Regions from separate parts of the Roseibium algicola genome, predicted to be linked through region 2. Evidence: predicted binding sites of a transcription regulator. Region 2 holds the regulator's gene; each other region holds the start of a gene.
What was found. The regulator LexA, encoded in region 2, represses DNA repair genes until DNA is damaged. The targets are predictions, from matches to a motif close to TGTTCNNNNTGTGTTCNG.

Region 1: the regulator LexA is predicted to act here: its motif matches at 2,174-2,191, upstream of uvrA (excinuclease ABC subunit UvrA).
Region 3: the regulator LexA is predicted to act here: its motif matches at 3,947-3,964, upstream of recA (recombinase RecA).
Region 4: the regulator LexA is predicted to act here: its motif matches at 2,227-2,244, upstream of B0E33_RS21220 (ATP-dependent helicase).

What each region holds. Positions count from the first base shown of each region.
Region 1 covers NZ_CP019630.1:5,786,319-5,793,769, reverse strand. Annotated here, with positions in the region: gene uvrA (excinuclease ABC subunit UvrA) at 1-1,977, opposite strand, end outside; gene B0E33_RS26820 (single-stranded DNA-binding protein) at 2,562-3,116, shown strand; gene B0E33_RS26815 (hypothetical protein) at 3,178-3,654, opposite strand; gene B0E33_RS26810 (L,D-transpeptidase family protein) at 4,186-6,075, shown strand; gene B0E33_RS26805 (zinc ABC transporter substrate-binding protein) at 6,157-7,308, opposite strand.
Region 2 covers NZ_CP019630.1:5,533,722-5,541,172, reverse strand. Annotated here, with positions in the region: gene B0E33_RS25680 (acyl-CoA synthetase) at 75-1,655, shown strand; gene B0E33_RS25675 (hypothetical protein) at 1,748-2,551, shown strand; gene lexA (transcriptional repressor LexA) at 2,673-3,383, shown strand; gene B0E33_RS25665 (ComEC/Rec2 family competence protein) at 3,388-5,796, opposite strand; gene gltX (glutamate--tRNA ligase) at 5,928-7,352, shown strand.
Region 3 covers NZ_CP019630.1:4,899,776-4,907,226, forward strand. Annotated here, with positions in the region: gene B0E33_RS22670 (pseudouridine-5'-phosphate glycosidase) at 1-701, opposite strand, end outside; gene B0E33_RS22675 (PfkB family carbohydrate kinase) at 807-1,730, opposite strand; gene B0E33_RS22680 (class I SAM-dependent methyltransferase) at 1,922-2,725, opposite strand; gene B0E33_RS22685 (translation initiation factor 2) at 3,073-3,567, opposite strand; gene recA (recombinase RecA) at 4,082-5,152, shown strand; gene alaS (alanine--tRNA ligase) at 5,506-7,451, shown strand, end outside.
Region 4 covers NZ_CP019630.1:4,588,097-4,595,547, reverse strand. Annotated here, with positions in the region: gene B0E33_RS21220 (ATP-dependent helicase) at 1-2,194, opposite strand, end outside; gene B0E33_RS21215 (GIY-YIG nuclease family protein) at 2,585-2,881, opposite strand; gene ligA (NAD-dependent DNA ligase LigA) at 3,174-5,327, opposite strand; gene B0E33_RS21205 (hypothetical protein) at 5,476-5,709, shown strand; gene recN (DNA repair protein RecN) at 5,797-7,451, opposite strand, start outside.

The DNA.
Region 1 (7,451 bases), 250 kb from region 2:
CGTGCTGAGCGGCACGTCGACGTCAATGTCCTTGAGATTGTTGCCGCGGGCGCCGCGAACGGAGATCTTCCGCTTCTTGTTGATTTTTCTGCGCTCGTCGTTGCGCGAAACCATCATGGATCCAGACAGGTACTGCCCCGTCAACGAATTGGGATTGGCCATGATTTCGGAGGGAGTGCCCTTGGCGACGATCTGCCCACCATGGACACCCGCTCCTGGTCCGACGTCGACAACGTAATCGGCAGTCAGCACCGCGTCTTCATCATGCTCGACCACAATCACCGTATTGCCGAGATCGCGCAGGTGTTTCAGCGTTTCCAGAAGACGGGCGTTGTCGCGCTGATGAAGGCCGATGGACGGCTCATCCAGTACATAGAGAACTCCTGTCAGCCCCGAGCCGATCTGCGAGGCGAGGCGGATACGCTGGCTTTCGCCACCTGACAGTGTTCCGGAAGAGCGGGACAAGGTGAGATATTCAAGGCCAACGTCATTCAGGAACTTCAGCCGCTCGCGAATTTCCTTCAGGATGCGGCCTGCGATTTCGCTCTGTTTGTCGTTCAGTTGCTCCGGCAGGGCTTCAAACCAGAGGCTTGCATCGCGAATGGAATGTTCGGTGATCTGACCGATATGCCTGCCGGCGATCTTGACGGCAAGCGCTTCCGGCTTCAGACGGAACCCGCTGCAAGCCGGGCAGGCATGATCGGATTGAAACCTTGCCAGTTCCTCGCGAACCCAGGTGGATTCTGTCTCGCGCCAGCGCCGCTCGATATTGCCGATTACACCTTCAAAGGTCTTTTCTGTCCGGTAGCTGCGGACGCCGTCATCATAGACGAATTCAATCTTCGCATTGCCGGTTCCATGAAGGATTGCCTCGCGCACTTCCGAAGGAAGATCCTTCCAGGGCGTTGCCATGGACACCTTGAAATGACTGCAGAGTGCTTCCAGCGTCTGGGCATAATAAGGTGATGTCGACCCTGTCTTCGCCCACGGCAGGACAGCTCCTTCGCGCAGGGAAAGCGAGTGGTCAGGAACAACCAGGTCTTCTTCAAAGGCGAGTGTCGTTCCAAGGCCATCACAAGTGGGGCAGGCACCGAAGGGATTGTTGAACGAGAACAAACGCGGCTCGATCTCCGGAATGGTGAAGCCGGATACCGGGCAGGCAAATTTTTCGGAAAAGATCATCCGTTCCGGGTTGCCGTTCTCGTCGGTCTTGTCGGCAAATTCGGCAATTGCAATGCCATCGGCAAGTTTCAGCGCCGTTTCCAGTGAATCGGCAAGCCGACCGGAGATATCGTCACGCACGACGATACGGTCCACGACGACGTCGATATCGTGCTTGAATTTCTTGTCGAGGGCAGGGGCCTCGGAAATCTCATGGAAGGTTCCGTCGATCTTGACGCGCTGGAAACCCTTCTTCATCAGCTCGGCAAGTTCCTTGCGATACTCGCCCTTGCGGCCGCGAACCATCGGCGCAAGCAGGTAGAGGCGGGCACCTTCTTCCAGCTCCAGAATGCGATCGACCATCTGGCTGACGGTCTGGCTTTCGATCGGCAGACCGGTGGCGGGGGAATAGGGAACGCCGACACGCGCAAACAAAAGGCGCATGTAATCGTAGATTTCCGTAACCGTTCCGACCGTGGAGCGCGGATTGCGGGACGTGGTCTTCTGTTCGATGGAGATTGCCGGCGACAGTCCGTCGATCTGGTCGACGTCCGGTTTCTGCATCATTTCCAGGAACTGACGCGCGTAGGCGGACAGGCTTTCCACGTACCGCCGCTGACCTTCTGCATATATGGTGTCGAAGGCGAGGGACGACTTGCCTGAGCCGGACAGGCCGGTCATGACAATCAACTTGTCGCGGGGCAGGTCCAGGTCGACGCCCTTGAGGTTATGCTCCCGTGCGCCACGGATGCTGATGACCCGTGTTGGGTCCGCCTTCCAGGCTTCTTCCGACTGCGATCCCTTGGCTGTCTTCATTGTCGTTCTTCCTGACCGCATGCGTCGCACAAAGCCGATTGTTGCTCGCGCATACGCTAAGATGGTCCATTGCCGATGATGTCTGTTTGCCCCGATATAGCAGTTTCGGGCGGAGCTTCCAGTGAGGCATTTTCAATATCGTGCCTGAGGCACTTGTCGATGCGATGCCTGATTGAATCGCTTTTACAGAAATGATAAGAACAAAACAAGTACATTGACGATTGCCGCGTCAGGAGCCGAGCAGAAATAGGTGACCGAAACCTCGCAGTTCATGAGATAATGTCCTGACAGAAAAATCGGGGCTTGATTGGAACAAAAGTGGAGCAAATTGTAACTTGGCGCAATCAAGGATTGTGTCTGTCGATTTTGCTCGAATTTTAGGCGGATGAACCAGGCGGCAGTTTGTGAGTTGCCTTGTGGAAAATGAGTGAAGCCTGGCGAAAATAGCGGCGAAGCTGTTGGCGTGCCGTTAGGGTTCTGGTTTCTAGCAGCAAAGCTTGCAACGTTGACCGTTTATCGACACGTGCCGGAGAAGCACACGAACATCGTCGGCGGGGTCAACGAAAAACAAACAGGAGTTCAGTATGGCGGGCAGCGTCAACAAAGTAATTTTGGTCGGCAATCTGGGAGCAGACCCGGAAATCCGCCGTACGCAGGATGGCCGCCCGATCGCCAATCTCCGGATTGCGACGTCGGAATCCTGGCGCGACCGCAACACCGGTGAGCGTCGTGAAAAGACGGAGTGGCACCGCGTCGTGATCTTCAACGACGGTCTTTGCAAAGTTGCGGAGCAATATCTGCGCAAGGGATCAAAGGTTTATCTCGAAGGCCAGCTTCAGACCCGCAAATGGCAGGATCAGTCCGGTCAGGACCGGTACTCCACCGAGATCGTGCTGCAGGGCTTCAACTCCAACCTGACCATGCTTGACGGTCGCGGCGAAGGTGGCGGTGCATCCGGCGGTCTTCCCGATTACGGCAATGACTCACAAGGCGGCGGCGGAGGTGGCTTCGGCGGCGGCGGTTCCGGTTCCGGCGGGAATTTTGGTGGTGGCTATGGCGGCGGTTCCAGCAGCGGTGGCGGTTACGGCGGTCCGTCCGGTGGCGGTGGCGGCCCCATGGACGACGAAATTCCGTTCTGACCTTTTACTGCCCTACCGGGTGCGGTCCCATGCTTTGGGGCCGCGCACCAGGGTATGTTGATCAACCGCCGACGTTTGGGTCGTAAGGCGTGTTCGGGTCATCAACGCCGTCGTAATATTCCTTCGCACTGCCGAGACCACAGTGATAGACGGCTTCTTCTGCGCGTGTGTCGCCACCCGTAATCGGGGCGCCGTTGTGATGCGCGAATTCATGAATGATGGTGGCCAGCACCATCCACCTGCCCATTTTAAAGGCCCGGTCACCAACCGCGATTTCCCCGGAAGGAACGTGGATTTCCCCATGTAGCGGTGAAATGGTCGGTCCGTAATTCACCCAAATCGAGCTGTCGTTGATCATGTCCGACAAGCTTCGCCCCTTGGGTAGCGTCCGGAAATAGGCATTACATCCCGGGTTGTTCTTGACCATTTTGAAAAGCTTGTTTCTGGCCCACTTCAGCTTTGAATACTGGGAAGAGTTGAAACTTGTGTATTTCCAGATCGGTGACGAATGGTCACCAACATTGAATTGAAACGGCATTTGGCTCTCCGGTAATGTCTCACGTACTCGTGAAGCCGTAGATACGCCTATGATGAAGAAGGTGGCGTGATGCCAATCACGCGAGGTTGTTTTTCCAAACAGCCGCAGTTCTGCCGTTTCTGGCACCGTGATGGTGGGCAGCTGTACTGTCAGCAACGAGGCAAAATCGTCACAGTCGGCTGATTTCAAACCTGTGTAGGACGGCGCCCCTTAACCATCTGATGAACCCTGTTATAGTATCAAACGGTTTACGGGCGCAGTTTCCGGGAATCGGGTCGCGGGGCCCGGTTGCACGGTAACTGCGTTGCCATATCACGCTCGGATGTAGAACATCCTCGGCGGATATGCCGAACAGCCTTCGATCCTTGCAGGGACGCAATAAAACCCTGGTGACTTGGGCAAGGCGTCAGGTTCGAAAAGATTTAAAATAAGCGGGTTTAGACAATGCGAGCGAATGCAATGGCACTGAGCGAATGTACCAGGAAAAAACCGAAACGTTCTGTCCTGGGGACGTCCCTCAGGGCTGGCTTGATGGCGACGGTGCTTTTTTCCGGTTTTAACCTGGTCTCGGTAGAGCCTGCTTCCGCGCAGGGGTTGTTCCAGCGTCTGTTCAATCCGGAAGCGCATCGCCGACAGCAGGAGCGTGAGCGCCAACAGGATCTTAGCAAGAAGGTCGTTACCGCAAAGGTCTCTGCGCCGCGCTACCTCAATTACACGGCCGACAGCTGGAAGAAGGTTTCGCTGGCTGAGTTGTCGGAGATCAAGTCCGCCGAGGTGAAGCCTGATGTCCAGCCCGTTGAAACGACGGATGCCCCGAGCACCGAAAGCGATAGCCTGCCACAGGCTCCGGTCGTTCTGACCGCATTCGACACGGCGCGTCCGGCATTGAAAGACATGTCGCTCACCGTCCTTCCGGAAGTGGGTTCTGCAGTCATTTCATTCTATCGTGAGCATCCCGATTTCGTCTGGGTGAAAGACGGTAAGCCGACAGAAAAGGCAATCGCGGTCCGTAGCAGTCTCGCTGATACAGGCAAATTTGCGCTGAACCCGGAAGACTATGTCGTCGATCTTCCCGTAACTGAAGGTCTTGAAGGTGAGGCACTCGATGCCGCCACGATGCGGTTCGAGATGGAGATGAGTGCAGCCGTTCTGACATATGTTCTGGATTCCAGGCGCGGACGAGTCGATCCGAACCGGATTTCCGAATACCACGATCTTCCGAGGCATGAAGTCGATCTGGTTGCAGCCCTGGAAGGCTTCAAGGCAGCGGCCAATGCCGAAACAGCAGTTACCAAAGCGCAGCCTCAGAGTGAACATTTCCGCAAGCTGACCGAAGAGTTGGCTCGCCTGCGAGCAGAAGATGAAGATGCCGACCAGATCGTCATCGCGCCCGGCACATTCCTGAAGGCTGGCAAGTCCAGCCCGGAAATGAAGAACATCGTCGCCGCGATCGCCAAGAACGGCTCGCAGGAACTCAAGTCGGCTCATGAAGAGACGCTGACTGCCTATGATGGCGCTGAACTTTATTCTCCGGAACTCGTTGAGCTGGTGAAGGCTTTCCAGAAGGAAGCCAAGCTCACGCCGGATGGTATCATCGGCAAGAACACCATCAACGCGATGGTCGGCGAAACCAACGCGGCGAAGATCGCCAAGGTCGAACTGGCCATGGAGCGCAGCCGCTGGCTTCCCGAAGAGCTCGGCGAACGCAAGGTTTTCATCAACCAGGCTGCCTTCACCGCGACCTATACCGCGCCTGACGAAGCTCCATTGAGCATGCGGGTGGTTGTCGGCAAGAAGTCCAATCAGACCAACTTCTTCTACGACAAGATCGAAATCGTTGAATACAATCCCTATTGGGGCGTGCCGTATTCGATCATTGTCAATGAAATGCTGCCGAAACTGGCCAACGACCCGAGTTATCTCGACCGCGCCGGTTATGAAGTAACGACACCAGGCGGCCGGCAGGTTTCGTCTTCCGCGGTCGACTGGTACGCGGTTGCTTCCAAACAGCAATCGGTCAACGTCCGCCAGTATCCGGGCAGCTCAAACGCGCTTGGCGAAGTCAAGATCCTGTTCCCGAACAGGCATCACATCTACATGCACGATACGCCGTCAAAGAACCTCTTCAACAAGGATATGCGCGCATACAGCCATGGCTGCATCCGTCTGCAGGATCCGAAGGCCATGGCCGCTGCGGTTCTCGGCAAATCCAAGGATTACGTGAGCTCGCGTATTTCGGGCGGTCAGAACCAGCAAGAACAGGTGACCGGCGATATTCCGGTTTATGTGTCCTACTTTACGGCGTGGCCTGAACTGGACGGGACGGTTGCCTTCTATACCGACGTCTACGATCGGGACATGCATCTGTTGAAGGCCATCGAGAAAACCGAAGCAGAGCGGGAAAAAGTCAGAACGTCCTGATCTGGGATAGCAGAACAACAAAAGCCGCCGAAGGGGTGACCTCCGGCGGCTTTTTTTGTTTGCCCTCGCGAAGAGGCAATTTCAGGAGGCGCCGCCGAGGCATTCCTTCAGAGAGCTTGAGAGCCCCTTCAGAAGTTGCGGATAAAGGTCCGGGCCATTTTCAAGATCGGTGCCCAGCGGGTCAAGCGTACCTGACCGAGCGCTGCTGCCTTCCAGAACAACCGAAACCAGCTTTGCGTCAAATTGCGGTTCCTGAAAAACGCAGCTTACGCCGAGGTCCCTGATCTTGCCCTGGATTTCCTGAATTCGGTCTGCACTCGCCAGAGCTTCCGGAGAAACGGTAACCGATCCACTGGCCTCGATTTCATAGTGATGTTCGAAATGATGATAGGCATCGTGGAAGACGATGAACTTTTTGTCTGCAAACGGAGCCAGTTCAGCGGAAATGTCCTGATCGAGTGACGCGATCCGCTTGGAAAACGCCGCTGCATTCTTTTTATAGATTTCGGCGTTGGCAGGATCCTGTTTCGCTAGGGTATCTGCCATGATTTTTGCGATCTCGATGCCGTTTTCCGGGTTCAGCCAGATATGCGGATCGACAGCCTCATGTGCCGCGTGCTGATGCTCTGCGTCGTGGTCGTGACCCGAGTGGTCATGGGCATCGGCGTGGCTGTCGTCGTCATCATGTTCGTGGCCGGCATGTTCATGTGCGCCCTCTTCGTGATCATGTTCGCCGCCAGCGTGGTCGTGGTCATCTTCTTCTTCTTCTGCATGATCATGCGCATGCTCTTCGCCACTGTGCCCATCGTCGTGATCGTGATCATGGGCGTCGAAGCTGGCACCTTCTCGAATGTCGAGTTGATGAATTCCAGACGCATCGATCAGTTCGACCGTTACAGCATTCTTGGCCATGGTTTCGATTGGCTTCTTCAGCGAGGGAGCCAGTTCTGGCCCAACCCAGAACACCACATCGGCTCCCTGAAGTAGAAATGCCTGCGACGGTTTCAGCGCATAGCCATGAGGAGAGGAGGCGCCGTCGACAAGGACATAGGGCGTCCCGACACCTTCCATAACAGCCGACGCGATGGAATGGATCGGTTTGATGGACGTGACGACACTGGGGGCGTCGGCGTGCGCATTCACTGTCAGGGTCACTAGTGCTGCTGCGGCGGGAGCCGTCAGATAAAGTGACCTGCAGGCGCTGTTCTTGATGGCGGAGAAGGTGAGGGGCATAGGTAGGCCTTCAGGATGATGTAATTTTATAACGTGTAATTTTATAACGTTCAAAAATCGGGTTTTCAAGTCCACTTTCGCCGGAATGTTGTCGAGAGCATCCGTGAACATCTTGGTTTGCAGCCGCCGTACAGATAAGCTTT
Region 2 (7,451 bases):
CCAATCTCAACTTGTCAAACGGACTGCCATCAACCTAACGTCTGAAAAAACCAGTAGTCGGGAGGCAAACTTAGATGGTGGAGCGCTGTTCCAATCGCGTGGCCAATCTTGCGCATTTTCTGTCCAGGAACGCTGCCCGGTGGCCCTCAGGGCCTGCGGTTGTCGAGGATGGGGTCACCTTGAGCTGGTCAGAAATCGATTCGCGCGTCTCCGCACTTGCCAAAGGTCTCCAATCGGAATTCGGCGTTTCCAAGGGCGACGGCTTGCTGGTCCAGGCCCAGAACTCGCATCAGATGATAGAGATCATGTTGGCGGCATTTCGTCTGGGAGCCATCTGGGTTCCCTGCAATTTCAGACAGGCTCCGGGGGAAACGGCCTATGCTGCGGTAAAAGCGAAGGCGAAGGTTTTCCTGTGTGACGCTGATTTTGGTGCTCAGGCCGATGCAGTGCGAAACGCCAGAGATCAGCTGACAGGGTGCATTACAATTGGAGCCAGCGACTTTGGCACAAGCTATGAGGATCTCCTCTCCCGTTACCAGGGACAGGTCCTGCAGAACGAGGCAGTGGACTATAACGATCCCTGTTGGCTGTTCTTCACCTCAGGCTCGACTGGCCGCCCGAAGGCAGTTGTCCTCAGTCACGGGCAGATCGGATTCGTTTGCGTCAACTACATGGCAGACCTGTTGCCCGGGACGACGGAGCGCGATGCGTCGCTGGTCATAGCCCCATTGTCACACGGTGCAGGGTTGCAACTGATTGCCCAGCTATCAGTTGGTTCCACACATGTTCTCCTGCCCGGAGGCGGCTTCAATCCCTCGACTGCATTCGAGTTGATCGAGAAACACAAAGTCAGCAATCTCTTCACTGTTCCCACTATCGTCAAACGCCTGGTGGAAGACCCTTCTGTCGATCAGTACGATCACTCGAGCCTTCGTCACGTCATTTATGCGGGGGCTCCCATGTACAGGGAGGATCAGAAGCTGGCACTCCAGAAATTGGGGCACGTTCTGGTTCAATACTACGGACTTGGCGAGGTCACCGGAAACATCACCGTGCTGCGGCCACAGGATCATTTTCTGGAGGATGGACTTGAGACACGCAGCGGCACCTGCGGTACGGAGCGCACAGGTATAGAGGTTTCGATCCAGGACGAGGAAGGCAATCACCTGCCCCCCAATGAAACGGGTGAAGTCTGCGTCATCGGTTCGGCAGTCTGTGCTGGCTATCTGGAAGACGAAGTCGCCAACCAGAAGTCTTTCCGGAACGGCTGGTTCCGCACCGGAGACATCGGTCACATGGATGAACAGCGCTACCTCTTCCTGACAGGCCGAGCGTCGGACATGTACATTTCTGGTGGCTCCAACGTCTACCCGAAGGAAGTCGAGGAAGTGCTGCTTACACATCCGGATATTTCCGAGGTCGCAATTCTCGGCATTCCGGACAGGCAATGGGGCGAAGTCGGCCTAGCCGTTTGCGTGGCTGCCCCAGAAAAGTCACCCGACCCTCAGGACCTCAGCGACTATCTGAACGGCAAGATCGCCCGCTACAAGATGCCTGCACGTTATCTCTTCATTCCCGCAATGCCGACAAGCGCCTATGGCAAGATCACCAAGAAACTGGTGCGGGAGCATTTGACCGAGAAAGGCCTGTTGTGAGACGGCCCGCCCCCAGGTCTCTGTCCGACATTCGTCATCCCGGCCCAGCTGCCATCAATCGGCTCCCACATGCCAGATGTCTGGCGAAGCCATTGGAAATCTCCCTGGCAGAGCAAACTCCCTTGCTGGAGGCGCTGGGCCGCTTCGCCACGCACCAAGGACTGAGCTCCGCCGTTCTCGATCTTTCCGGGCTCACGCTCGAAGCATTCGACTTCGTAATGCCTGCCTGCGCAATCGATGACAGACATGCAGCCTGGTACAGCGACACGCACTCCTCGAAAGGCGCAACGCTGGAGTCCGCAGTTGCCATTCTCGGGATACGAGATGGCGAATGGTTCGCTCATGTACACGCTTATTGGCACGAGGAAGAAGTCGAGCACCTTGGCCACTTACTGCCGCATACGCTGAAGGTTGCGCATCAGGGGGCCATCAAAGGGTACGGCCTGCAAGGCGCAGCGTTCGTGGCATCGCTGGATCCGGAAACCGAATTCACGCTGTTTCGTGTGCAACAGGATGACGAACAGTCACGGACAACCGACCACAATGCGCTTATCACCACACTCGCTCCGTTTGCCGACCTGACGGACAGCATCCAAGAACTCGCAAAAGAGCTGAAAGCACCCTCCTACCAAGTCTATGGACTGGGCAGTCTGGCCGGAGCAGCGTTCCGCGATGCCCAGCCGATGACAGGTCTGATTTCCGAGATACTCCTGTCTGCAAACGCTGGCGCGAAACCGGAGCAAGAGCTTTGCGTCCCAATCCGCGCCGTTGATCTCGAAGGTGGACTGCATCGGGGCATTCTAACCGCTGGTGGCGCGCCGACTTTGATCACCTGTGAACTGCTGATCATGACCGGATCGAAGGATGACCTGAATCCGATATCGGAGACGGATTGAATACGGCAACTTGTTCGAAGCCAAGAACAGTAAGAGAACATTTACCCTTGCAGAACACAATGAGAACAGGTACCATGTTCTTGATTTGTACCAGATGTTTTCTCGGTCAGGGGACGCCTACATGCTGACGCGCAAGCAGTACGAACTGCTCATGTTCATTCACGAAAGACTGAAAGAAACCGGTGTGCCGCCGTCTTTCGACGAAATGAAGGATGCGCTCGACCTGCGCTCCAAGTCCGGCATTCACCGCCTGATCACCGCGCTTGAAGAACGTGGCTTCATCCGGCGCCTGCCGAACCGGGCCAGAGCCATGGAAGTTGTTCGTCTTCCGGACTCCATCGCACCCGGCCTGGGTGCTCCACGGCCAAGAGGCAGCTTCTCACCTGAAGTCATTGAAGGCTCACTCGGCAAACCGGAGCCTGAAAAAGCTGCACCGGTGCCGGTGTCCAGTGTTACGGAAATCCCCGTCATGGGCCGCATTGCAGCCGGTGTGCCCATCGAGGCCATTCAAACACACAGCCATTCCATCACAGTGCCGCAGGACCTTCTTGGTCGCGGGGAACACTACGCGCTGGAGGTTCGTGGTGATTCCATGATTGAGGCCGGCATTCTGGACGGTGATACCGTTCTTATCCGCCGGACCGACAGCGCCGACAGTGGCGACATCGTGGTTGCACTTGTGGACGATGAAGAAGCCACCTTGAAGAGGCTGCGCAAGAAAGGCGCTTCCATCGCTCTTGAAGCAGCCAACCCGGCTTATGAAACCAGGATCTTCGGTCCCGGCCGCGTTCGTGTTCAGGGCCGCCTCGTTGCCCTGTTTCGTCAGTATTGACCAGTCACTCCTCTGCGCGCGCTTCGGTCACCGAGGCGCGCTCGGCTAGACGCAGGCTGTCTCTCGTTACCGTACCCTGGTGATGCCAGGGGCGCGGTGGGTCCGGGATGGCAGACTTCAGTTTCTCGATTTTCAGATTTTCGTTTGGCGGATGGCCCGGTGCACCGGCTCCGCTCGTAGCATTTGCGGCCTGGCTGAAATCACCGGGCGATAGCCAGATGGAGACGGCACCACGTTCGGTGCGCGTACCGTGATCCAGAACGAGGGTTGCGCCGCAGCTCTCCGGAGCGACAAGATCGGTCACGACCAAATCGGCATATCGGCAATCCAGCTGAAACGCTTCAAATGTCTTTGGCTGCGCGATTGCAAAAAAGGATCGCTTGCCATCCAGCCGTTCTGCGTCCTCTGAATTGACGTAGGCCCTGATGACACAACCGTCGTCATCGCAATTTCTTTGAGGCGATTTCATCTTGCGCGACAAGATCGCATCATTCCTCACTCCTTCCGACTGCAGCCATAGATCACTTGCAAACGATCTCCCCCTTGCTGCGTATCGCAAAGTTCCCGTTTCATCGCGGGCAGCTATTCGAGAGCCGCTTGCAGCAATCTGGATATCGGGAGGCCGGCTGGTAAGAACAATCAATATTCCTGCGACGAGAGGCACTCCGGCGAGCACACGCTTTCTGCCAGGCACCAACAATCCGGCAAACAATGCTGATAGCAACAGCAACGCAGCAGCCCCGTCGAGCCTTCCGGAAGTTCCGCTGCCGGCATCGAGGGCTGCGGTAAAGGAAGCAACCTTCAACAGAAGTGAAACGCCTAGAGACATGACAGCCAGAGGGAGAGCTGCAAGGCCGAAGGGCATCAGAACGAATGCAAGTACTCCCATCGGCATCACAACAAGTGAAAACACCGGCATTCCCAGCAAGTTGCCGACTAAGCCGTAGGGCGCGATGCGGCTGAAGTGATGAGCTCCTATAATGCCGGTCGCCAGCCCCGCGACCAATGCGGTGACGAACAACCCTGCAACCCACTTGCCGAGGTAAAGACAAGTCGCCATGCCCCATCCGGACACTCTTTCACCAGATGACAGGGAACGATCTCGCTGCCGCCACAGGTCATAAACGGCAACGAGGCAGATCACGGCAGCGAAGGACATCTGGAAGCCGGGAAAAAACAACCTCTCAGGAGCAATCAGCAAGAGCACGAGGCCAGCCAACGCTACGCTTCGCAGGGTCAGGCCGCGCCGCCCCACCAGAATTCCGACAAAGACAATCGCAATCATCAGGAACGAGCGTTGCGTCGCAACCGCACCACCGGACAGAAGCAGATAAATAACGGCAGCACCAAGGGCTGAAAGTGCAGCCCATTTGTGCACCGGCCACCTGAGCGTCAGGACAGGCACCAACGAAAAGAGCAGCAAGACCGCGCCATAGGCGCCGCCGGCAAAAAGCGCCATATGCAGTCCGGAAATTGCAAGAATGTGAGCCAGTCCGGCGGCCCGCAAGATCTCTTCCTGCTCTTCGGTTATTCCGCTGCGGTCTCCAACCAGAAGAGCAACGATCAGTGCTGTCTCCGGTCCTTCCGAAAGATTGGCCCTGATACGCTCCGCGAGGTCTATTCGAAGCTTGGAAACGGCAACGGCCGGGCGAAATTCATTTCCAACGTCCTCAGTATCGATGACCTCGGGGGACCCGAAACTGAAACCCGTCGCTCCAATCTGCTGAAAGAAGGCCCGGAAGGAAAAATCGTATCCTCCTGGAAAGACGGGACCTGCAGGAGGAAACAGCCGCGCACTGACGCTCACGGTGCGCCCCACTTCAATGTCGCTTCCTGCCGGAACGCGCAAGCGCACCTTAACGGGGAACTCGCCTTCCTCGACAGGACGCCCATTGACCGTGGATACGGCCAGCACGATCCGGTGACCAGCTGCCCCGCTGTCAATCTCTTCTATGTAGCCAACAAGATCCGCGTTCATCTGTTCGGCAAGGCGCGGCGCCGAAACATATGCCGTGCGAAGACTGGAGGCTGCCAGTCCGGCAAAGAATGCCAGGAAGAGAACGACGGAAACCGCCACCGTGCCGCGCCGCTTCACACGCCAGAGAACCGCGCTTACCAGCGCGACCAGAAATCCCAACAGAACCCAGGAAGGTTCTTCGGGCAACGAAACGTAAACTCCAATTCCCGCGGCAAACGCGAAGGCACACCACAACAGCCCTTGCGAATCCCAAAGACGATCTGCTGACGCATTGTGAGCGGAATAAGTGTGGCCACCACCCGCTAGCCTTGAACGTCGTTTCTCACGCACTTCAGGCTTGAGCACGGCAGGTGATAAATCCTCGCGCTCAACATCAAGGGTTGCCGTTTGCGACCGGCGGGCAGAAATATCGAGCGGACCGGACCGTGACGTCACTTCAGCTCCTCGTTTTGGTCCAAGAAATGGCCGGAGCCCCTATTTAGCCTCGCCAAAGCCTGTGCTAAGACCGCGCCACCAATCCGGCGCGCTCCGCGCCGTCATACTGACAGAGACTTTCATAAAGCACCATGGCACAGAACATCGTCACGCGCTTCGCCCCGTCCCCAACCGGGTTCCTGCATATCGGCGGCGCCCGCACCGCACTCTTCAACTGGCTCTTCGCGCGTCATCACGGCGGCAAGATGCTGCTGCGGATCGAAGATACGGACCGGGCTCGCTCTACGCAGGAAGCGGTGGACGCATTGATTGACGGCCTGTCCTGGCTTGGGCTCGATTGGGACGGAGACCCGATCTCCCAGTTTTCCCGTGTTGAGCGGCACAAGGAAGTGGTCGAGGAAATGCTGGCCAACGGCACGGCCTATCGCTGCTACTGCACCCCGGAAGAGCTTGACGCCATGCGCGAGAAAGCCCGCGCCGAGGGCAAGCCACCCCGATATGACGGGACATGGCGCGAGCGAGACGCCTCCGAAGCCCCGGCCGGCGTTGACCCAGTCATCCGCATCAAGGCTCCTCAGGAAGGCGAGACGGTGGTCGACGATCTCGTACAGGGTCGCGTCGTGATCCCGAACAAGGACCTTGATGACTTCGTACTGATGCGCTCCGACGGGACGCCGACTTATATGCACGCTGTTGTGGTGGACGATCACGACATGGGCATCACACACATCATCCGCGGCGTCGATCACTTGACGAATGCGGCCCGCCAGACGCTCATCTTCAAGGCTCTGGGATGGGATGTGCCGGCAATGGCGCATATTCCGCTCATTCACGGGCCGGACGGCGCAAAACTTTCCAAACGTCACGGTGCGACCGGGGCCGAAGCCTATCGCGAGATGGGCTATCTGCCGCAGGCCATGCGGAATTATCTGGCACGTCTCGGCTGGAGCCATGGTGACGAGGAGATCATTTCGCTCGAAGACATGATCAAGTGGTTCGGTTTCGACGCTGTCGGTCAGTCGGCTGCGCGTTTCGATTTCAAGAAACTTGAGAACCTCAACGGTCATTACATGCGCGCGACCGATGACGGCGAATTGCTGGGCCATTGGAAGGTCTATCTCGCACATGCCGAAGGCGGCGACCAGATTCTCGCCTGGCTTGCCGATGGTGACAACGAGAACACCGCACTTGCAGCACTTCCCGGACTGAAGGAACGGGCCAAGACCCTGGTCGAACTGACGGAAAGCGCCTCCTATCTGTGGCGTCAGCGCCCGCTCGACACCGACGAAAAGGCCCAGAAGATCCTGGACGACGACGCCCGGGCGATCCTGAAGGATCTTCACGAAGTTCTTTCCAGCGTTTCTGACTGGAGCGAGGACCCGCTGGAAACTGCTGTAAAGGCCTACGCGGAAGACAAGGAATTGAAACTGGGCAAGGTGGCGCAGCCGCTACGGGCCGCGCTGACGGGCCGAGGCACGTCACCCGGCATTTATGACGTCCTGATCGCTCTTGGCCGGGAAGAATCCCTTGCCAGAATTCAGGATCAGGCAGCCTGAGACAAAGCACTGCCGGATGCATTTTTAGGCAAAAGCCAAGCTTCCGGCAGTCGCTCTGGTTGGCGAAATCCGTCTTTGACCAAAGCGTTATATCGGCCA
Region 3 (7,451 bases), 630 kb from region 2:
AGGACACCGCCATGATCCGGGAAACGGGACCGCATCTTCAGGAGCGAACCGATTTCGGCGGCCGAATTCAGGGAGTAGGGGGCCTTGAGGCCACTGGCCCGCGACCAGAATGCCGGTAGTTCTTCCGTGCCGAAAGCAATGACGGGAACGCCCTTGGTTTCCAGAACTTCCAGGGTCTTGGGAATGTCGAGCAATGCCTTGGCACCGGCGGACACCACACAGACCGGCGTGCGGCCAAGTTCATCAAGGTCGGCGGAAATGTCGAAGCTGTCTTCCGCGCCCTTGTGAACGCCGCCGATGCCGCCCGTGGCAAAGACCTTCAGACCAGCGGCATGCGCCGCCATCATCGTGGCGGCGACGGTTGTCGCGCCGTAGCGTCCGGTGGCAAGTGCGAAGGTCAGGTCGGCACGTGAACACTTCATCACGTCCTTGGCCTGTGCCAGGCGGTCGAGATCCTCATCGGAAAGGCCCACCATGATCTTGCCGTCCATCAGCGCGATGGTGGCCGGAACGGCGCCTTCCGCGCGAATATCGGCTTCCACCTCACGGGCGGTCTCAACGTTCTTCGGAAAAGGCATGCCATGAGTGATGATGGTCGATTCCAGCGCAACGACCGGCTTGCCGTTCGCAAGTGCCTCGCGCACTTCATCGCTGTAAACGATCAGATCCCTGATGGCGGAGGGCGTTGTCGGAGTGGTCACGGCGTGTGCCTTTCTGTTTTCGTCCGGCAGCTCGGGCCGGGTCAATTCTGCGGGTCTTATAGGCGCAAGGCGGAGCAGCGCCAAGATTGGAATTTGTCCATATGGTCAAAAGTTGGCGAGGGCATCCCAGGAGAGCTCTTCCGCTAGGGCGCCGGTGCTGCGCAGGGTCAGGGCTGCAGCTGCAAGGCCAAAAGGGACTGCTTGCGTCAGGCCATAGCCTCTGGCGAGCGCCGCGACTGTTCCGGCGGTTAATGCATCGCCTGCTCCGGTGACATCGACGATATCTGTTTGAAGCGGTGCGAACCGGTGAAGTTTCCCGCTTTCGAGCACCAGCACATCAGATGCTGCACTGGTCAGGACAAAACTCTTGAGACCGGTCTGCGACAAGGCCGCCGCCAGGTCTTCGGAAGACGTGTCACGGGAAAGCCCGGTAAGCGTGACCGCTTCGCCGCGGTTCAGCATCAGGCAATCCAGTTTGCCGAGAACCCCACGCAGCCGGACTGCCTTGGCATCCGAAACGGCATTGGCAACAAGACGCCCGGGCAAGGCACGCCCCGTCAGCCGGATCAGCATTGCAGCGGTCAGGTTGGCATCCAGAAACCAGATCGTATCGTCCGTCGCGTTTGCTGCAAGATCCGCGACGATACCGTCAAAGAGATCCTCGGGGGCTTGGGACAGAACACGGTCGTCAACGCAGGCGGCGGCAAGATCACCTGCCGGATTATGCAGCGCGAGGTACTGGCCTGTTGCGAAACCTTTCCGGGCCTTCACATGCAGCTCGAGCCCTTCCTGGCTGAGCTGGCGGGAAAGCATGTCGGCAGCGCCGTCTTCTCCAACCGCTCCCACGAGGCGTGTTCCAACCCCGAGCCGAACCAGTGCACGGGCAATGTTCGTGGCAACGCCGCCAGGCTTTGCGTTCAGCCTCGATGGGGTCGAGGTCTCGGGGCGGATCGGCTCGCTGGCATGGGCGATCGTATCGTAATGGATCGCACCGATTGCGATGACGGGGGAGGAGATGGCTGAAGTCACGTTCTGGACTGTCTCATGAAAAGCCGGCATCAGAACAGAAGCGTTCGATGCGCCGGTACTGGCAACCGTTGAAAGCGCGGGCTAGCAGATTAAGCGGGGGGCGGCAACGGGCTCTGTGTATGCACCGGTAAGAAGCATCCGTTGATAACATGAAACGACGGATCAGCGGCCAACGGGGCCGCTTTTCGCAGTCATTGTGCTTTTGTGCCGACGATGAGGCCATTTCGGCGCGTAGTTACTAATCTGCCTTGCAAGCTGTCGCTTTCCTCGCGCATCAGCTTTGCAAGATGCCTCTGTTGTGCCTCGGGCGCAGAAATGCCTGGTGGACAGGACAACAGGAACATCACCGCATCTTCTGGATCGGTGCACGTCATAGTGTCGGTCAGATCAAATCGCCGTACATCGTCGAAGAGCTCACCCACAAACTGCTCGGCATCATCGAGCGAGAACATTGCGGCCCCTGGATCAACGGGCCTGCCTCCAAATGCCTTGGCGCCAATTGAATGCAGTTCGCTCATATTTTCCAGTGCGTTTGTGCTTACGAACACCTGCCCGCCTGGGCGCAAGACACGTCTCGCTTCATGCAAGGCTAATCTTGGATCCTCTACGTGGTATAGGACGTGCAAAAGAAGCACCGTGTCAAAGGTTTGATCTAGGTGCGGCAGGTCGATTGCATCTGCCACCTTTGCGCTGACGACCTCAATCTTCTCCACCGTTGCCAGGTTCGCCGAGACCTCCTCAATCATGCCGGGAGAGGAATCTATAAGAGAAAGACGAAGTTCGTTCGGCAGACGGTCTGCCTGGGAACGCCATATCCAGCCAGGACCACATCCGACGTCCAATACATCCATTTTTGTTTGTAAGTTCAAATGCCCAATCAGCCAGCCAAACCAGCTTACAGTTGCATATTTCGCTTGAAACGAACCACGTGTCGCGAGATGGCGGGGCGTCGCGTAGTGGTGTTGAACTTCTTCACTTCGAGACGTGTCATTCATAAGAAGATACTACGCTAATTATGGGTCTTTATCCATAATGGGCTCTGCGCAGGAACTTGAACTGCAATTGTTTTGAGCGGGCGGTTGTTCTTGAACCGAACCATTGGTCGCATCGCGACTTCGGCAACAAAGTTGGCGCTCATCTGCCCCAGACAGGTCATGCAGTTCCAGGCAAGGGCGTCGCCAGAGCCTGACCGACTGCAGCGGCGAGATTGGAAGATAGGTCGTTACCTTTCACAAGGTTTTTGTCTTCGGGAACTTGGTTTATGTCTCGCATCGGATCTCGTTTTTAGAGGCCCAACATCTCGCGATCTGGAGATCTCAGGCCTCTAGGTTGTCTCGGCTATCTAGACCCCACCCGACTTCCGCATCACGGCTTCTTCCTGGGCACGCTGTTTTGCGGCGATCTTTTCCTTGATTTCGGAGAGATCACCCTTGGGGGTTTTCGGGTTCCTGGGGTTGTTGGGGACCAGCTCAACGAGGACCGGATTGGGCGAGTGGTCGAGCGTAGCCCCCGAAACGCTGTCGACACCGACGCCGATAACGCCGCCGATCAGCACGTTGCCCGCCATGCCGGCGACGCCGCCGGGGGCAACCTTGGTGTTCACCTCGACGGTCTGGGTCTTGTAGCCTTCCTTGGAAACCGTAACGGTGAATTCCTGTTTGCGGGACACCTGGAGCGAGCAGGGGGACGTGTTGCAGGTGAGGCCGATGGACGTGGCGATCTGCGCTCCTTCCGGCGAAGCGTAGACCTTCACGGTCTCATTGGTGCCGCGTGTCGCGGTAGCGCAAGCCGACAAGCCAAGCGCAAGCGCCAGGCACAACAGTTTGTTTGTTTTCATGTAAATAGCTTCCCCGCCGAGTGAAACGAAAGTGGCGTAGACCTAGCCGAACCGAAATTCTTTGCAAATCTGTTTTTCAAGGTATGGTTGAAAGATGCGCTAACTGCCACCCGATATTCACGTGCTCTCCCTGCAAAACCAGCCTTTGTTTCTGATTTGATCCGGAAAACCCTAGCCCGTCCCGGGGCATGTTGGGTCGCACTCAAATACGTCCTTGGAGCTAGTGTATGCTGTGGGACGGCGTGCATAGCGCAAATTGGTGATGGGTCGTCGTTTGTCTACGGCTATCAGTGTAGGCGCTGGTGATTCTGCCCGATCGCGGAATCACGGGATGTTCCGATCAATAGATTACGCTAGGTAAGTTCTAAAATCGATAAGTGAGAACATATTGGAAACAAACAGCCATTTTCATTTTAATACCAATCGGTTTTGCCGACTTGTCAAATGAGAACAAAATGTGTACAAAGGCTCTCATTGAAACGGCGCGTCCATCGTGGAATAAGGAGCGTAAGCCATGTCGCAAAGTACACTTCGTCTCGTAGAAAGCAGCCAGATGGATAAGACAAAAGCGCTGGACGCAGCGCTCAGCCAAATCGAACGCGCCTTCGGCAAAGGTTCCATCATGAAGATGGGTCAGGGCCAGGTGGTTGAGGTGCAAGCCGTCTCGACCGGATCTCTCGGGCTTGATATTGCGCTCGGGATCGGCGGTCTGCCGCGCGGCCGTATCGTCGAGATCTACGGGCCGGAGTCTTCAGGTAAAACTACGCTTGCCCTGCATGCGGTTGCCGAAGCCCAGAAGACCGGTGGTATCTGCGCCTTTGTCGATGCGGAGCACGCGCTGGATCCGATCTATGCGCGCAAGCTTGGCGTCGATATCGACAATCTGCTGATCTCCCAGCCGGACGCCGGTGAACAGGCGCTGGAAATTGCCGATACGCTGGTGCGCTCCGGCGCCATTGATGTTCTGGTCATCGACTCGGTTGCGGCACTAACGCCGAAGGCCGAACTCGAAGGCGAGATGGGCGACAGCCTGCCGGGCATGCAGGCCCGTCTGATGAGCCAGGCTCTTCGCAAACTGACCGCGTCGATTTCCAAGTCGAAGTGCATGGTGATCTTCATCAACCAGATCCGCATGAAGATCGGCGTCATGTTCGGTTCTCCGGAAACCACGACCGGCGGTAACGCGCTCAAGTTCTATGCCTCCGTCCGCCTGGATATCCGCCGTATCGGTGCGATCAAGGACCGGGACGAAGTCGTCGGCAACCAGACCCGCGTGAAAGTCGTCAAGAACAAGCTTGCGCCTCCTTTCCGTCAGGTGGAATTCGACATCGTCTATGGTGAAGGTGTCTCCAAGACCGGCGAACTCATTGACCTCGGCGTCAAGGGCAACATCGTTGAAAAGTCGGGTGCCTGGTTCTCCTACAATAGCCAGCGTCTTGGCCAGGGCCGGGAAAACGCCAAGCAGTTTCTGAAGGACAATCCGGAAATTGCCGATGAAATCGAACTGGCGATCCGCCAGAACGCCGGCCTGATCGCCGATGCGATCATTGATCCGGACGCTGCATCGGAAGAAGCCGAGGACTGATCCTCAGCTTCCGGTTAGCGCTTACAAGAGCTCCGGACGTTTGTCCGGTCTTCCAAGGGCCTCCTTCCGCACTCCGGAAGGGGGCCTTTTGCTTTTCGGGTCCCGCAACGAAGCGAAATTGGAAGAGGTCAGATCCCGTCGGAGCAGTTGTCCTGCGCGTGAGGGCAGCCTTCATTCCGGAAATCGCCTGTTTCCCGGCAGCTTTCCGTTAGGTCGGGTCCGTGCAACCGCTGGACAGGGTTGGAGGTGAAAGTTAAAAGGCTGTTCCGGCGCGGATCGGCGACCCAGATCCAGCGCCTTCAAGATTTTCAACAGGCCCTCATATGCGGGGCTGTGACCGATGCGAGATCCGAATGACCGGCGTAAATGAAATCCGCTCTGCCTTTCTGGACTATTTCAAGACCAACGGCCACGAAGTGGTCGAGTCCGGGCCGCTGGTGCCGCGTAACGATCCGACCCTGATGTTTGCGAACGCGGGCATGAACCAGTTCAAGAACGTGTTCACCGGCCTGGAAAAGCGTGACTATTCCCGTGCGGTCACGGCGCAGAAATGCGTTCGCGCCGGCGGCAAGCATAACGACCTGGATAACGTCGGTTACACCGCACGCCACCACACCTTCTTCGAGATGCTGGGCAACTTCTCCTTTGGTGACTATTTCAAGGACCGTGCGATCGAACTGGCCTGGAACCTCGTCAACAAGGAATTCGGCCTGCCGAAGGACAAGCTGCTGGTAACCGTCTTTGCCGAAGACGATCAGGCGTTCGATCTTTGGAAGAAGATCGCAGGTCTCAGTGAAGACCGGATCATCCGCATCGCGACGTCGGACAATTTCTGGTCCATGGGCGATACCGGTCCGTGCGGCCCGTGTTCCGAAATCTTCTACGACCATGGCGACCACATCTGGGGCGGCCCTCCGGGCTCTGCGGAAGAAGATGGCGACCGGTTCATAGAGATCTGGAACCTCGTCTTCATGCAGTACGAACAGACGCCGGAAAAGCGTCTCGACCTGCCACGTCCGTCCATCGACACCGGCATGGGCATCGAACGGATCGCCGCTGTCATGCAGGGCGTCCACAACAACTACGACATCGACCTCTTCAAGGCGCTGATCGCGGCGTCCGTCAATGCCACGGGTGTGGAAGCGGAAGGCGACGCCACCGGCAGCCACCGTGTGATTGCCGACCATTTGCGGTCCACGAGCTTCCTGATTGCCGATGGCGTACTACCGTCCAACGAAGGCCGCGGTTATGTACTGCGCCGGATCATGCGCCGCGGCATGCGCCATGCCCATCTTCTGGGGGCAAGCGAACCGCTGATGCACAAGCTGGTTCCGGCGCTGGTGCGTGAAATGGGCCGTGCCTATCCGGAGCTGAGCCGCGCTGAAGATCTGATCACCGAAACGCTGAAGCTGGAAGAAACGCGTTTCCGCAAGACGCTGGAGCGTGGTCTCGGCCTGCTCGACACCGCAACCGAAGGCCTTGAGGCTGGGGGGCGTCTGGATGGGGAAACCGCGTTCAAGCTCTATGATACTTACGGCTTCCCGCTGGATCTGACCCAGGACGCGCTCAGAACGCGCGACATTTCCGTTGATACGGATGGCTTCGATGCTGCAATGGAGCGCCAGAAAGCGGAAGCCCGTGCGGCCTGGTCCGGGTCAGGCAGCGCTGCGACGGAAGCAGTCTGGTTCGCACTGAAGGAAAAACACGGTGCCACGGACTTCCTCGGCTATGAGACCGAGACGGCCGAAGGCGTCGTTGCCGGTCTTGCTGCTGACGACAAGGAAGTTGCCAAACTGTCTGCAGGTGAAAGCGGTTTCGTGGTTCTCAACCAGACGCCATTTTACGGCGAAAGCGGCGGTCAGGTGGGCGACACCGGCTGGATGCTGGCCATTGGCGTCAAGGTTGCCGTGACCAATACGCAGAAGAAGGCCGAAGGTCTCTTCGTTCATTCGGTCACCGTGGAAGAAGGCGAGCTGGTTCCGGGCCTTGCCCTGGAACTGAAGGTCGACCATTCCCGCCGCAAGTCGATCCGTTCCAACCACTCGGCGACGCACCTTGTGCATGAGGCCTTGCGCGAGGTCCTTGGCAATCACGTCGCTCAGAAGGGCTCGCTGGTAACGCCGGAGCGCCTGCGGTTCGACTTCTCGCATCCCAAGCCGGTGAGCGATGAGGAACTGGCAACGGTCGAGAGCTTTGCCAACGAGATCGTGCTGCAGAACGCGCCCGTCGATACCCGCCTGATGGCGGTCGACGACGCAATTGAAGCTGGCGCCATGGCTCTGTTCGGCGAAAAATATGG
Region 4 (7,451 bases), 950 kb from region 2:
AAAATCCGCTGGAGGACTGCTTGGCACGCTGCGCACGTTGCCAACCCGGCGTGGAGTAGCTGCCCTTGTCGAAGGGATCATGACTGTCGAACCGGGACGGTCCGTAGCCGCCACCGCCATAGCCGCCATAGCTGGACGAAGCTTCGGCAATCTCGACATGGTCCGGCGGCAGCTCGTCCAGAAACCGTGAGGGAACGGTTGACTGCCAGAGGCCGTGAATTCGCCGATTGGACGCGAAATAGAGCTTTGCGCGTTTCTTCGCCCGGGTGATGCCGACATAGGCCAGCCGGCGCTCTTCCTCCAGGCCGGCGCGACCGGATTCATCCAGCGCGCGCTGGTGGGGAAACAGCCCCTCTTCCCAGCCGGGCAGGAACACCGTGTCGAATTCCAGCCCCTTGGCCGAGTGCAACGTCATGATGGATACGGCGTCGGTCGCATCCGCGCTGTCCCGGTCCATGACGAGGGAAATGTGCTCCAGGAAACCGGCCATGGATTCAAATTCGTCCATAGACCGGATCAGTTCCTTCAGGTTGTCGAGGCGTCCCGGCGCTTCCGCCGACCGGTCCTGCCGCCACATCTCGGTGTAGCCGCTCTCATCGAGGATGATTTCCGCCAGTTCGGTGTGTTTCATCTGGTCAAGCTGACGCCGCCAGCGCTCGAAGTTGTCGAGCACGGACTTCAGCGCGTTACGCGGCTTCGGCTTCAGTTCTTCGGTATCGATAAGCTGGCTTGCCGCCTGCATCAGTGGAATACGCTCTGCCCGGGCAACACCATGGACCAGTTTCAGCGTCGCATCGCCAAGACCGCGCTTCGGCGTGTTGACGATGCGCTCAAACGCCAGATCGTCCGCAGGCTGCGCGACACAGCGGAAATAGGCCATGGCATCGCGGATTTCCATGCGCTCATAAAAGCGCGGACCGCCGATGACCCTGTAGTTAAGCCCCAACGTGACAAACCGGTCTTCGAACTCGCGCATCTGGAAGGATGCCCGCACCAGAACCGCCATTTCATTGAGCGAATGACCTCGCGACTGAAGGGTCTCGATCTCGTCGCCGATGGTACGCGCTTCTTCTTCGCTGTCCCAGACGGAGGCCACCGACACCAGGTCGTGGTCGGGTTCCTCGAAATCCGTGAACAGCGTCTTGCCGAGCCGGCCTTCGTTAAAGGCAATCAGGTGGGATGCGGCAGCCAGGATATGGCTGGTCGAACGGTAATTGCGCTCCAGGCGAATGACGGTAGCGCCCTTGAAGTCATGTTCGAAGCGCAGGATGTTATCGACTTCCGCGCCGCGCCAGCCGTAGATCGACTGGTCATCATCACCGACACAGCAGACATTCGGGTTGCCCTGGGCCAGCAGGCGCAGCCACAGGTATTGCGCGATGTTGGTGTCCTGATATTCGTCCACCAGCATGTAGCGGAAGCGGCGCTGATATTCCTTGAGGACATCCGGCTGCGTCTTGAACAGCGTGATGACATGCAAAAGCAGATCACCGAAATCGGCCGCGTTCAGGATCGACAGACGCTCCTGATATTCCTCGTAGAGCTTTCGGCCCTTGCCGTTGGCAAACGCCCGCGCCTCGCCTTCCGGGATATCCTTTGGTCCCAGAGCCCGGTTTTTCCAACCATCCAGCATCCCGGCAAAGGCCTTGGCCGTCCAGCGCTTGTCGTCCAGCCCCTCGGCCTGGATGATCTGCTTGATAAGGCGGATCTGATCATCGGTGTCGAGGATCGAGAAGGACGATTTCAAGCCGACAAGTTCGGCATGCTTGCGCAGGATCTTCACACAGATGGAATGGAACGTGCCGAGCCACGCCATGCCTTCCACATTGCCGCCGACAAAACCGGCAATGCGTTCCTTCATCTCGCGCGAAGCCTTGTTGGTGAACGTGACAGCCAGAATTTCGGACGGCCGCGCCAAGCCGGTTGCCAGGATATGCGCAATGCGTGTTGTCAGCACGCGGGTCTTGCCCGTACCGGCACCAGCCAGCACCAGAACCGGCCCTTCGGTTGTTTCCACCGCCAGCCGCTGCTCCGGGTTCAGCCCCGTCAGATAGTCCGGCGCCCGCCGTGCCGCCATCGCCCTGGCCGCGATCCCTCCTTGCGGCCGCACGGGAGCAGGCGCGGACTCCGCCCGCGTGCCGATAGGCTGGAATGGATCGTCAAAGGAATCGTCGTACCCGTCCGGGTCGGTCATGGTTTACTGGTCCGGTTTCAAGCGCTTGTTTTGAGAACAATATAGCAACATGCCGGCGCTGGCGAGGCAGGAATGACCGATTTGGTGGGGACAAGAAGCGGGCTTTTCTTATTTGAACCGGCAACTGCGTGAGGCCGCCTCCTTTGACAAAGCCGCGACAGATTTCAGGAACCCCAGAGGTTTGCGGTTCCAGCGAGCACAGGGGGTACTGGATCCCGGTCTTGCCGCTACGCGTCAAACCGGGATGACAAGAAGCAAAGCCATGCCCTGAAGCCTCTCTCTTGTCATCCCCGCGCAGGCGGGGATCCAGTAAACAAGGGAGCCTGTTGCTTGACCAAGTGGCGGGAGAACAAGCCATGCGCAGCAAACGATCGAAGCGACGCAAAAGTGTCAAACCAGTTTAGCAAACAGGTCGTCCCAGTTTGGATTCCGTTCTTCGATCAAACGGATCTTCCAGGCACGATTCCAGCGTTTGAGCTGTTTTTCCCGCTTGATCGCCCACTCGATTTCCTCGTGAACTTCGTAATACACCAACCGATGCACGCCATACTTCGCGGTAAACTGGCTTCCGATGCTTTCACGGTGCTGCGAAACCCTGCCCAACAGATCATTCGTCACCCCGACGTAGAGCGTGCCGCCCAGTCCGCTTCCAAGAATGTAGACATAGTATTGCTGATCGAGGTGCAACGTGGAGCCTTCGTTGAAATTCTTCCCGGATATACGTTAGTGCTTTTGATTTGGCATTGCCGATAACGGTTTCAGGAACCCCAGAGGTTTGTGGTTCCAGCGAGCACAGGGGTTACTGGATCCCGGTCTTGCCGCTACGCGACAAACCAGGATGACAAGAAGCAAAGCCATGTCCCGAAGCCTCTCTCTTGTCATCCCCGCGCAGGCGGGGATCCAGTAAACAAGGGAGCCCGTGCATCATGCCGCCCCTGCCTTATCTTCGCAAAACAGAGATAGAGAAGGTAGGAGCGCCTCAGGCCCCCACCAGATCGAACCAGTCATCCTCGGAGATGACTTCGATCTCCAGCTCCTGCGCCTTTTTCAGCTTTGAACCAGCACCAGGACCGGCCACCACGAGATCGGTCTTTTTCGAGACGGAACCTGCCGTCTTGGCACCAAAGCGTTCGGCCATGGCCTTGGCTTCGTCGCGGGTCATTCGTTCCAGCGAGCCGGTGAAAACCACTGTCTTGCCTGCGACCGGTGAGCCGGAGGCGTTGATCTTTTCAGCGTCCTTGGGTGACACCTCGACCAGAAGCGCGTCGAGTTGGTCGAGATTGTGTTGCTCGGCAAAGAACTCCGCCAGCGCCTCGGCAACGATATGGCCGATGCCGTCGATGTCATTGAGCTCTGTCCAGGCTTCACCCGCCGTGTCATGCGCCGCCTTCATGGCAGCATAGAACGCCGCCCAGGAGCCATAGGCACGTGCCAGAAGTTTGGCGTTGCCCTCGCCCACGTGACGGATGCCAAGGGCGAAGATGAAACGATGAAGGTCAATCTCTCGCCGCGCGTTGATTGCCTCGAAAAGGTTCTTCGCCGAAACGGCCCCCCAGCCTTCCCGGTTGCGCAACTTGGTGAGAGAGCGCTTGTCCCGCTCCTCCAGCGTGAAGATGTCCGCCGGGGCCATCACAAGGCCTTCCTTGTAGAAGGCGTCGACCTGCTTGTCGCCGAAGCCTTCGATGTCGAAGGCATTGCGCGAGACGAAATGCTTGAGCTTTTCCGTTGCCTGGGCCGGGCAAATCAGACCGCCGGTGCAGCGGCGCACCGCATCACGGCGTCCGGTTTTTTCCTTTTCCTCGCGCACCGCGTGGCTACCGCAGGCGGGGCAGACAGTTGGAAACTCGAAGGCTTCCGCCCCATCGGGGCGTTTGTCCAGATCGATATCGACAATCTGCGGAATGACGTCGCCGGCACGCTGGATCTTCACCGTGTCACCGATACGAAGATCCTTGCCGCCACGGATCGACTCTCCGTCCTGGCCAATACCCTTGATATAGTCTTCGTTGTGGAGGGTAGCGTTTGAAACGACGACACCGCCCACCGTGATCGGCTCCAGCTTGGCAACCGGCGTCAGGGCACCTGTTCGGCCAACCTGGATCTCGATGTCGTTGAGGATGGTGTAGGCCTGTTCGGCCGGGAACTTGTGAGCGATCGCCCACCGGGGAGACCGCGAGACAAAGCCGAGGCGCTCCTGAAGGTCCAGCCGGTCGACCTTGTAGACCACACCATCGATATCATAATCGAGCTGGGCACGGCTTTCCTCGATGCCGTGATAGACCCCCAGGAGCTCTTCCACGGTTTCACAGCGTTTCATCAGCGGATTGACCTGAAAACCCCAGGTTTCCAGCTGCTTGACCATGCCGAACTGGGTGTCTTCCGGCAGCTCGCTCATCTCGCCCCAGGCATAAGCGAAGAACCGCAGCGGGCGGGATGCCGTGATTTCGGATTTCAGCTGGCGCAACGAGCCGGCCGCAGCATTGCGCGGGTTGGCGAAAACCTTGCCGCCATTGGCTGCCATGCGCTCGTTCAGCGCCTGAAAATCCTTGTGCGCCATATAGACTTCGCCGCGCACTTCAACGACGCCCGGCACCGTGCCGGACAGCTTTTCCGGAATATCCTTGATCGTTTTCGCGTTCTCGGTGACGTTTTCACCTGTGGTGCCGTCACCTCGCGTTGCGGCGTAAACCAGAGTGCCGTTTTCATACCGAAGAGACAGCGACAGACCGTCGATCTTCGGCTCCGCGGTAACTGCCAGAGACCCCATCAGCGGATCGAACTTCAGAAACCGGCGCACGCGACCGACGAAGTCCCGGACGTCGTCATCGTTGAAGGCATTGTCCAGCGACAGCATCGGCACCCGGTGAGTAATCTTGCCGAAACCGGACGCAGGGGCCGCCCCTACCTGTGCAGAGGGACCGTCTTCAAGAATGAGATTGGGAAACCGGGCCTCGATGGACGCGTTCCGCCGGCGCAGCGCGTCATAGTCCGCATCCGAGATCACCGGGGCATCTTCCTGGTGATAGCGGCGGTCGTGCTCGGCGATTTCCGCCGCCAGCCGTTTCAGCTCGACCTGTGCTTGCTCCTGCGTCAGGGCGTCGATGTCGGTTTGGGCGAAGGAAGTGTCAGTCATGATGTCTTCACGAAATGTGTCAGCGGGACAGGCCGAGTTGATGACCGGATAAAATCGGATACCGGAACCGAATGGCGGGCTCAAGCGTTGATAGCACATCGAACCGGCAAAACTCGATGCTGGTCAATGTTGGAATGAGGAGACACGAATGGCTTATCAGGACCGTGAAACGCATTATGTCGAGAAGACGAACGGCAACAGCGCTGGCTGGTTCATGGCCGGAGCGCTTGTCGTCGCGCTGATCGCAGGCGGCCTGCTCTATGCCAATGGCTTTTTCACGAACGACGAAGAGCTGAGCATCGAGCTGAATGTCCCCAACCTGGGAGAAGGTGAACTGAAGCTGCCTGACATGAAGGAAGCACCGCTCGTCAAGGAGCCGTAAGACCATTTCTCATTTGAAAACTGCACCACAGGGCGGGAGCTTCGGCTAACCCGCCCTTTTTTTGTCCACCTCTCCGGATCCTGTTTCCTATTCCGCAGCCGTCAGCAGCCTGCGCGCTGCGGCGCGGGCTTCTTCCGTGATAACGCTGCCGGCAAGCATCCGGGCGATTTCCTCGCTGCGGTGGTCTTCATCAATACGCTGGACGCGTGTTGCCACCCGGTCCTTCCTGGTCGCTTCCTTGGCGATCAGGAAATGCCCTGCAGCGCGAGCTGCCACCTGCGGGGCGTGGGTAACCGTCAGAACCTGAACGCTGCCGGCAAGTCGTGCCAGACGCAGGCCGATGGCCTCGGCCACTGCACCGCCCACCCCTGTGTCGATCTCGTCAAAAACAAGCGTCGGGGCAGAGCCCTTGTCGGCGAGAGACACCTTCAGGGCCAAGAGGAAACGGGAAAGCTCGCCACCAGACGCGACCTTCATCATCGGCCCCGGCTTCGTGCCTGGGTTCGTCTGGACATGGAACTCCAGCTGATCGATGCCCGAACGGCTGCGGTTTTCCGGATTGCTTTCAACTTCGACGATGAATTTCGCCCGCTCCAGCTTGAGGTCGGGCAACTCCATTTCAACAGCCTTTTCCAGTGCCTTGGCTGTCTTCCGCCGCTTGTCCGAGAGGCTGGCTGCCTTCTTGTCGTATTCGGCACGGGCTTTTCCAGCAGCACTCACCAGCGCCGCCAACTTGTCTTCACCGGCATCGAGATCGGCCAGATCGCCGCTCATGCGGGCACACAGGGCGGACAGTTCGTCAACCGGCACCGAGAACTTGCGGGAGGCAGCACGAAGCGCAAACAGCCGCTCTTCGACAGCTTCCAGTTCGCGTGGATCATATTCGGTCTCACGCAATGCGCTTTCCAGTCCGCCGCGGGTTTCTTCCAGAAGATCCATCGCCTCGGCAAGCGTGCGGACGGGCTGGCCAAGAAGATTGGGCACCTGGTCGGCCTTGCGTTCCAGACGCCGCAGCAAGCTGGCCAGTTCCGGGATTGGCGACGCAGTGCCGTTCAAGGTTTCAAAGGCTTCGTTCAGATCACCGGCAATCTTCTCGACCGCCATCATGTCCGTCCGCCGGGCCGCCAGTTGCTCCTCTTCGCCGGTTTCCGGCTTGAGGGCTGACAGTTCATCGACGGCAGCACGCAGGAAATCAGCCTCGTTGCGCGCGGCTTCTATACGTTTCTCGTGATCTGTCACCGCCTTGTCGGCAGCGCGATAGGTGGCAAAGGCCTGTGCTACGGCCTCGGCTTCGGCCGTCAGCCCTCCGAAAACATCAATGAGAGCCCGGTGGCTTTCCGGGTCAACCAGGGCACGGTCATCGTGCTGTCCGTGGATTTCCACCAGCAGCGCGCCCGCCTGGCGCAGCAGTCCTGCACTGACGGGTTGATCGTTGACGAAGGCCCGGGTGCGGCCGTCTGACGTCTGGATACGGCGCAGGATGATGTCGCCATCGTCATCGACATCGTTCTCGCGCAGGAACATGCGAACGGGATGATCCGCCGCCACATCAAAGACAGCCGTCACCTGTCCTTGCGCCTCGCCATGCCGCACGAGATCGGCATCACCACGCGCGCCGAGTGCCAGCGACAGGGAGTCGAGAAGGATGGATTTGCCCGCACCGGTTTCGCCGGTGAGAACCGACATGCCGGCGGCAAATTCGAGGTCAAGACGGTCGATCAGAACGATGTCACGGATAGACA